DNA from 2 places in the Dongia sp. agr-C8 genome. Region 2 is predicted to be linked to the other one. Evidence: riboswitches for the same ligand, from Rfam matches in the RefSeq annotation. Region 2 holds a riboswitch; the other holds the start of a gene.
The links. A riboswitch is a leader RNA that binds a small molecule or an ion and turns the genes downstream of it on or off. The one in region 2 is predicted to bind S-adenosylmethionine.
Positions count from the first base shown of each region.

Region 1: linked by a shared signal. The riboswitch ahead of ACYQ4T_RS23160 (homoserine O-succinyltransferase) and the one ahead of metZ (O-succinylhomoserine sulfhydrylase) in region 2 are both predicted to bind S-adenosylmethionine.

Region 1 covers NZ_BAAGHZ010000004.1:613,725-618,129, forward strand. Annotated here, with positions in the region: gene ACYQ4T_RS23140 (arginase family protein) at 1-168, shown strand, start outside; gene ACYQ4T_RS23145 (antibiotic biosynthesis monooxygenase family protein) at 165-827, opposite strand; gene ACYQ4T_RS23150 (hypothetical protein) at 917-1,534, shown strand; gene alkB (DNA oxidative demethylase AlkB) at 1,531-2,169, shown strand; SAM riboswitch at 2,210-2,287, shown strand; gene ACYQ4T_RS23160 (homoserine O-succinyltransferase) at 2,354-3,271, shown strand; gene ACYQ4T_RS23165 (Lrp/AsnC family transcriptional regulator) at 3,298-3,720, opposite strand; gene ACYQ4T_RS23170 (aminotransferase class III-fold pyridoxal phosphate-dependent enzyme) at 3,843-4,405, shown strand, end outside.
Region 2 covers NZ_BAAGHZ010000001.1:1,433,083-1,437,487, forward strand. Annotated here, with positions in the region: gene ccrA (crotonyl-CoA carboxylase/reductase) at 1-445, opposite strand, end outside; gene ACYQ4T_RS06595 (YMGG-like glycine zipper-containing protein) at 911-1,123, opposite strand; gene ACYQ4T_RS06600 (hypothetical protein) at 1,424-1,759, opposite strand; SAM riboswitch at 2,002-2,078, shown strand; gene metZ (O-succinylhomoserine sulfhydrylase) at 2,133-3,329, shown strand; gene ACYQ4T_RS06610 (nuclear transport factor 2 family protein) at 3,422-3,817, opposite strand; gene ACYQ4T_RS06615 (methylmalonyl-CoA mutase family protein) at 3,959-4,405, shown strand, end outside.

The DNA of each region.
Region 1 (4,405 bases), on a different contig from region 2:
CCCGGCGGCCTGCAATGGGATGAGTTGACGACGATCCTGCGCACCGCGCTCGCCAGCGGCAAGGCGCTCGGCATCGATATCACCATCTTCAACCCGAAGCTCGACAAGGACGGGTCGATCGCCCGCCGCTTCACCGCTGCTTTGGGCGAAGGCCTCAACGGGACCTAGCGGCGCTCCACCACCGGATAGTATTGCGGCGCCTCCCGCCGATCGAACATCCCGTAGTCGCGCACGACCCGCACCCGCCGCAGCCGCGTCGCATCGGTGGCTGCAAGCGTCGCTTCGAACCCCTCAGCCGAGGCTTGGTCGCGCCAGCTCAACAGCAGGATCACGTCGCCCGGCGCCAGCACCGCGTCAAACACATCCCAGGCGACCAAGCCTGCGGCATCCTTCTTCAACCCGAGAACCGCGGCAACCGCCTCCGCGCCATTCTGCTTCACCCAATCCGCCGGCCGCTGGCCGCTGACCAGGGTGACGGTCGTACCGGCTCCCACCGCGGTTTCGTCGAGCCGCTGCTCCGGCAGATCCGCCTCGCGCGAGTCGCGCGTCACCTGGCCGACCCGCAGGTGATAATCGCCGAAGATCTCCGAGCGCCCGCGCTCCTGGGCACCATGGTGCCGTTCCTGGGTACGCCAACGCACCAGCGCCTTCTCATCGCGCCAGATCGACAGCGACAGCAGCCAGCCCGGCCGCGCCAGGCTGTGATAGCGGGTGACGTCGATGAATCCATCGATCGCCTGCAGATCAAGCTTCAGCAGCTGGGCCAGGCCCAGATAGTCATCCCACTTGTCGGATCTCGGCTGGACCTCGAACACCACCGCGAACATCGGCCGCTCACATCAGCATGATCCGGATGGATATTAGAGCATCCCTCCGGCTAGGCTCGCCTTTTCAGTTCGGCCGAACCCGTATCGTCATGCCGCTGCAGAACCGCGTCACCCCCTTCGGCGAGATCATCGCGACCCCGGCGCGCGGGATGTTCACCGGCAACCGGGGAATCATCCATGACCCGGAGACGCGCACCCTGCTGAAGAAGCGCTGGAGCCTGAAATGCTGGCTGGTCTGCCAGCTCAAGTACAAACACTTCCACCGCGTGCCGATGGCGAAGCGCAGCTGGACCGAGCTCTTCTTCCTGGATGAGGCCACCGCGCTCGCCGCCGGCCATCGCCCCTGCTTCTATTGCAGCCGCGCTCGGGTCGAGGCCTTCCGCGCCGCTTGGGCCCAAGGCAATGGCGGCCCGATCCTCGCTGCACCGGAGATGGACGCCATCCTGCATCGCGAACGCCTGCAGCTGCGAAAGAAGCGCATCCACCCGATGCCGGGGGCGATCGAACGACTACCGGACGGCTCGATGATCGCCGCGGGCGACAGCGCCTTCCTGGTTCTGCACGGTCGTCCGCTACGCTGGACACCCTTCGGCTATGAAGCTGTCAATGAGGCACCGCTGGCCGAGGGCCTGCTGACGCCGCCCTCGACGCTCGCCGCCTTGCGCGCCGGCTATCGCCCGGTGCTGCATGCGAGCGCCGCGGCATGATGCGCGATCTCTTCGCCGAGCCCCGCGAGACGATGGCGGCGGGTGCCGTGCTCCTCCGGGGTTTCGCCTTGCCGCGCGAGGGTGAGCTGCTCGCCGCAATCGAAGCGGTGACTGCCCAAGCGCCGTTCCGCCACATGATGACGCCCGGCGGATACACGATGTCGGTCGCGATGACGACCTGCGGCACCGTCGGCTGGGTCACCGACCGCAAGGGTTATCGCTACAGCCCGACCGACCCCACGACCGGCAGGCCCTGGCCGCCGATGCCGGCCTGCTTCCAGGCCCTCGCGACCGAAGCCGCGGCGGAGGCGGGCTACCCCGACTTCCGGCCGGATTCCTGCCTGATCAACCGCTACGAACCCGGCACCAAGCTCTCCCTGCACCAAGATCAGGACGAGCAGGACATGTGCCAGCCGATCGTCTCAGTCTCGCTCGGCCTGCCGGCCACCTTCCTGTTCGGCGGCCCGCAGCGCGGCGATCCCACCGCCAAATACCCGTTGAACCATGGCGATGTCGCGGTCTGGGGAGGTCCTTCCCGCCTTTTCTTCCACGGGGTCGCCGCCTTGAAGGACGCCGTCCATCCCCTACTGGGGAAAAAGCGCATAAACCTGACCTTTCGCAGGGCCTTAGGGTGATTTTTGTCACTGGCGCTTTGGCGCCCGTTGGGCTAAATGGAAGACATTCCGTGGTGATTTGGCCGGCCGGCTTGCAGCCACGTTAAACAACTCGCTAAAGGGCCGCCTGCGGAATCCCCATCAGAGAATTCCAAGGCTGCGGACCCCGAAGCGAGTCAACTGACCGCTCTTTGGGTGAACTTTGATGCCGATCAAGATTCCAGACAAGCTCCCCGCCTTCCAGACCCTCGTGAACGAGGGCGTTCGTCTCATGACCGAGACGGTGGCCGTGCGTCAGGACATCCGCCCGATGCAGATCGGCCTGCTCAACCTGATGCCGAACAAGATCAAGACCGAGCTGCAGTTCGCCCGGCTGCTTGGGGCGACGCCGCTGCAGGTCGAGCTCTCGCTGATCCGGATCGGCAACCACACGTCCAAGAACACGGCGGAAGAGCATCTGCTGAACTTCTATCAGCCCTGGGAAGCCGTGAAGCAGCGGAAGTTCGACGGCCTGCTCATCACCGGCACGCCGATCGAGCACATCCCCTATGAGGACGTGACCTACTGGTCGGAGATGCAGCAGATCTTCGATTGGACAGAGACCAACGTCCATTCGACGGTCAATGTCTGCTGGGCCGGCATGGCAGCGCTCTACCATTTCCACAAGATTCCGAAGCATCAGCTGCCGGAGAAGGCATTCGGGGTCTATCGCCAGAAGATCACCAAGACCTCCTCGCCTTTCATGATCGGCTTCTCCGACGAGTTCCAGATTCCCATCTCGCGCTGGGCCGAGATCCGCACCGCCGATGTCGCGGCCTGCCCGGATGTGGACGTGCTGGCCTATTCCGAAAGCAAGGGTGTCTGCATCGCCCAGACCAAGGGCACGCGCCGGCTCTATGTGCTCGATCATATGGAATACGACGCGAACTCGCTCGGCGACGAATATGCGCGCGACGTCGCCGCCAACGTGCCGATCAAGCTGCCGCACAACTACTTCCCGAACGACGATCCCAGCCAGACGCCGCTCAATCGCTGGCGCCCGCACGGGCATCTCTTCATCTCGAACTGGATCAACGAGATCTACCAGACGGTGCCGTTCGACATCGAGAAGGTCGGGAAGTAGCGCGCCGCCTCAGATATCCCGCCCGATCAGATATCCCGATTGAGCACGATCGAGGTGGTGAGGTCGGCCACTGCCTCATGAGAAGAGATCCGATCGCGCAACGCGTTGACCCGATCGGTGCTGGCGGCCGAGAGCTCGACCAGCAGATCGATGTCTCCGGTGAGCGAGGTGCAGGACCGCACCTCGGCGATCCGGCGGAGCATGGCTATGAAGCTCGGCGCCGGCGTGGTCTTCAACCGCACGAAGAGATAGACGGAGACGGCTGGCCCGCTCTCCGCGATCTCGGCGCGGTAGCCGCGAATGATGCCGTCGGATTCCAGCTTCGACAACCGGTCCCGCAGGGTCGAACGCGCCAGCCCTACCTTGGCGGCCAAGGTCTTCAGCGGCAGGCGCGCATCCGCCCGCAGCAAGTCCAGGATCTGCCGGTCCTTTTCATCGATTGGGCGCATCAGGCGGCGGGACCGGTCAAAGTGGCGGAATGGGGAGCCAAAAGGGCGGTTGTGTCGCGGCCCCCATCCTCCGCAAATTGGCCGCCGGGTCAATGATTCCCCTATCCCATAGAGAGTGCTCCATGTCGGTCCTGACGACGCTGCCGCCGCAATTCTCCATCGCCGAAGTGGCGGGCATCGCCGACACGCTCTACGGCCTCTCCGGCGAGTTCACCCGGCTCGACAGCGAGCGCGACCAGAACTTTCGGCTGACCGAGGCGAATGGCACCGGCTGGGTGCTGAAGATCGCGAATGCAGCTGAGGACCATCAGGCGCTGGCCTTCCAGGCCGCCTTGCTGCGCCACGTTCAGGCCATCGATCCCAGTCTCCCCTTGCCGCACTTGCGGCCGACCCTGTCCGGCGAAGACCTGGGCCGGACCGGCATGCGCGGCGGGACAGAGCATTTCGTGCGGCTGGTGAGTTGGCTGCCCGGCCAGCTCTATTCCAGCAGCCAGCGGACCGCGGCGCTGCATGACAGTCTCGGCGAGTGCCTGGGGCGGCTGGATCGCGCATTGCAGAGCTTCGGCCATCCCGGCGCACATCGCGACTTCGATTGGGACATCAAGCAGGCCGGCCGCTCGCGCGGGCGGCTCGACTTTCTCATCGACCCGAAACAGCGCGCCCTGGTCGATCATTTCCTGGAGCG
Region 2 (4,405 bases):
AGGGCGAGAACATCGGGTCGCCGCCGTTGCACTCCTCGTCGTCGCCGTCGTCCTGGTTGCAATGGACCACGACCTCGTCGCCGACCTTCCAGCGCTTCACGCGAGAGCCGATGGCCCAGACGATGCCGGCGGCGTCGGATCCGGCGATGTGATACTCGGCCTTGTGCACGTCGAAGGGGGAGATCGGCTTGCCCAAGCCCGCCCAGACGCCGTTGTAGTTGACGCCGGCGGCCATCACCATGACCAGGACCTCGTCAGCCTCGAGCTTCGGCGTCTCGACCACCTCGACCTGGAACGACTTGTCGGGCGGACCATGGCGCTCGCGACGGATCGCCCAGGCGTACATCTTCGCAGGCACGTGCCCCAGCGGCGGGATCTCGCCGAGCTCGTAGAGCTCCTTCGGCGGGGGACCTTTCGGCGCTTCGCCCGCGGTCTTCTTGGTCATCGGAATGACGACGGCATTGTCACTCATTGAAGCCTGCTCCCATGGCCCAGAGACGCTCAAAATTAATTCGCAGGTGCGAAATCCGTTGCATCCTGCCTTCGCATTTGCAGAAGGGTCAAGTCCGAATCTTTACGAAACTGTCTCAAGCGCAGAGATAAATGTTCAAATGATGCGCGATCGATCGAAGGGATGAAATTAAATATTGCCCGCAAAGTGCGCGCCGCACCATGGACGACCCGGCCCAGTTCGGGCTCCGGCTTGACCCAAAAGAAAAGCGCCCGGCTTTCGCCGGGCGCCAGTCGAGGCATAAGCCTCAGCCACGAAGCCCAGGTCCGTGGGTGGGGAGACCGGGCCAGAGTTGGGCTTCGTCGGGCGCTTTTGCGGTTCCAGTCGGGGGTCCGAAACCGCAGCGCTTTTGATTATTCCATTCTCAACTGCTTCGCGTTCATCCTTCGCGGTGGATCCTCAATCGTCGCCGCAGCAGAGCGCGCCTGTGGCTGCACCCGCTGCACCGCCGATCAGCGCGCCGGCAACCGGTGCGCCGGTCAGCAGACCGATACCTGCGCCGCCCGCTGCGCCGATGGCGCCGCCGCTGACGGCTCGCTGTTCCCGGTTCGACATGCCTGAGCAGCCGGCCAGGAAGGCCACGAGTAGAACGCTCGCGATAACGCGCTTCATGGATAAGACTCCTTCTCACATTCCATGACCCGCGAGAGGTTCCCCCGTAGGGCGATTTCGCAGTGGAAAGGCCCTTCGGTCATCTCGCCTCAGTAAACGACCAAACGCGGCAAAAGTTCGCGGCCGGTGCTGCAAATTCGGAGCGAATTATCCGAGTCGTTTTTTCTGAGTTGAATTTCAGGCACTTAAGAGTGCGGATTCACGGCAGTGTGAATCCGCTCACGGCAGCCTGTGCCACAAACAAAAGCGCCCCGACCGCTGGAGCCGGGGCGCGTGTTGCCGCTCACGCAGAGCGCGGCGTCAGAGGCGGAACTGCAGGCTGATCGCCGGCTGCGGTTGCGGGACGACATAGACCGGCGGCGGCGGCGCGTAGTAGACGCGCGGCGGCGCTTCGTAATACACCGCCGGCGGCGGCGCGTAATAGACCCGCGGCGGCGGCGCATAATAATAGCCGTTGCGCACCACCACCGGACCCGGGCCCCAGCCGTGGCCGTGCTTCTTCCAATGCTTGCCGTGGTTCCAGCCGTTGCCGTTCCAGTCGTCGTCGGCCTGTGCGGTCGAGATGCCGGCCGCCATCAAAGCCAGACCGCCCGCGAGCGCGGCGGCGATCGTCTTCGATCCTTTCAAGCGCAACATGATTTCTCTCCACTCCTGTCGGGGGCGGTTCCTGCCCTGCGCAGGCCGCGATCCTCGTGACGGTGATCGGAATCGCGGTTCGTCCCCCTGCATACAACGCGCGAGCCTAATGAACCCAGCAGCCCGCCGCGGTCACTTCGCTGTGAAGGAGAGCCGCTAAGCCACTGGAGATTGCGGCAGAATCGTGGCGGGCCTGGCCGACGGGCGATCGATTTGACATTCCCGCGCAGGCGTGGATACTCGCAGCGCTTCGTGGCGATTTGAGCTCGGCTTGCGGCCACGTTAAACATGCAGCTAAAAGGGTCTGGGACACGCATTTTGCACCTCGACCTTGCCGGTCGGGGTGTTTTTGTGTCCGGAGGTTTTTGATTCCATGACGAGCAAACGCGAGATCAAGTCGCACTGGCGCAGCGCGACGCGGCTGGTGCATGCGGGCCAGTCCCGCTCGGGGTTCAAGGAAACCGCCGAGCCGGTCTATTTCACGTCCGGCTATATCTACGAGAGCGCGGAGGAGGCGGAAGCCGCCTTCAACAATTCGCAGCCGCGCTTCGTCTATTCGCGCTTCGGCAATCCGACCGTCGCCATGTTCGAGGAACGGATGGCGGATCTCGAAGGCGCCGAAGCCGCGCGCGGCACCGCGAGCGGCATGGCCGCGGTCTTCGCGGCACTCGCCTGCCAGGTGAAAGCGGGCGATCGCATCGTCTCGTCGGACGCCTTGTTCGGGTCCTGCCAGTTCATCCTGGCCGAGATCCTGCCGAAATGGGGCGTCGAATGCGTCTTCGTCGACGGGCGCGACAACGATGCCTGGAAGCAGGCGCTCGGCAAGCCGACCAAGGCGGTGTTCCTCGAGACGCCGAGCAACCCGAGCCTGCGGCTGGTCGATCTCGAGACAGTCAGCCAGCTCGCGCATGCGGCGGGCGCCACGGTGGTGGTCGATAACGTCTTCGCGACGCCGCTGCTGCAGCAACCTTTGAAGCTCGGCGCCGATGTCGTCGTCTATTCCGCGACCAAGCATATCGACGGCCAGGGGCGCACCCTGGGTGGCGTCATCCTGGGCACGCAGAAGTTCATCACCGAGATCCTGCAGCCTTTCCTGCGTCATACCGGCCCCAGCCTGAGCCCGATGAACGCCTGGGTGCTGCTGAAGGGCCTGGAGACGCTGGAGCTGCGGGTCACGCGTCAGGCCGCCAGCGCCGAGGCCATCGCGCGCAAGCTCGCCGGCCATCCCAAGCTCTCGCAGGTGCTCTACCCGACGCTGGAAGGCTTCCCGCAGCGCGCGCTGGCGCAGAAGCAGATGAACGGCGGCGGCACCATGGTCGGCTTCAGCCTGAAGGGCGGCAAGGCGGCGGCCTTCAAGTTCCTGAACGCGCTCGACCTGGTGCTCATTTCCAACAATCTCGGCGACGCTAAATCGCTGGCGACGCATCCGATGACCACGACCCACCAACGCCTCACCGCCGAGCAGCGCGCCGCGCAGGGCATCGACGATGGGCTGATCCGTGTCTCGGTCGGCCTCGAGGATGCGCAGGACTTGATCGAGGACCTGGAGCAGGCGCTCAGCGCGGTTTGACTTCAGTCGTCATGCCCGGGCTTGTCCCGGGCATCTGGTGCAGGTCGGCGCCAGATTGCCGGGTCGAGCCCGGCAATGACGGCGAGTTGAGATCACCGCGCCGCGGCCGAGGCTTCGGTGTCGTAGATCCCGAGGAAGCGGGTGATCTTGCCGTGCTGCACGGTGAAAACGTGCACCCATTCGCTCTCGAACACCTTGCCGGAGGAGCGCGCGGCGCAGCGTTCCCAGCCGAGCACGGTGACATGCGCACCGCCGGGGATGAACTCGCGCGGCTCGAAGGCCTGGATGTCGTCGGCGGCCGCGACGTCGGCGAACCACTGGGCGACCTGCGGCTTGGTGAAGCGGCCGGTATAGGCGAGGCGCTGCGGGCCGATGAAGCGCCAGTCGACGGCGTCGCTCAGCAGATCGACGACGGCGGCGATATCGCCGCGGCCGAAGGCATGATAGGCGGCGCGGACCACGTCCACGCCGGCATCGCTCAACAGCATGACTTCCTCCCCGTCGGGTTGTGCTGATCCTCCTTCGCCGCCGCTGCGACTTTGGATGCAGAGCAGGGGGCTTGCCGGAGCCCGGCCGGCCGGGGCAATATTGCACTGCACAATGATAAGAAGCCGTTTTGGGAGTAGGCGATGAGTGGCGAAAAGCGCGAGCAACCCTGGCTGTTCCGGACCTATTCCGGGCACAGCTCGGCCGCGGCCTCGAACGCGCTCTATCGCACCAATCTCGCGCGCGGCCAGACCGGGCTTTCGATCGCCTTCGACCTGCCGACCCAGACCGGCTACGACGCCGACCATGCGCTGGCCAAGGGCGAGGTCGGCAAGGTCGGCGTGCCGGTCTCGCATCTCGGCGACATGCTGACCCTGTTCGACGGCTTGCCGCTCGGCGAGATGAACACCTCGATGACCATCAACGCGACGGCGCCCTGGCTGTTCGCGCTCTATATCGCGGCGGCGGAGAAGCAAGGCGTCGCGCGGGCCAAGCTGCAGGGCACGGTGCAGAACGACATCATCAAGGAATATCTCTCGCGCGGCACTTATATCTTCCCGCCGAAGCCGTCGCTGAAGCTCATCACCGAC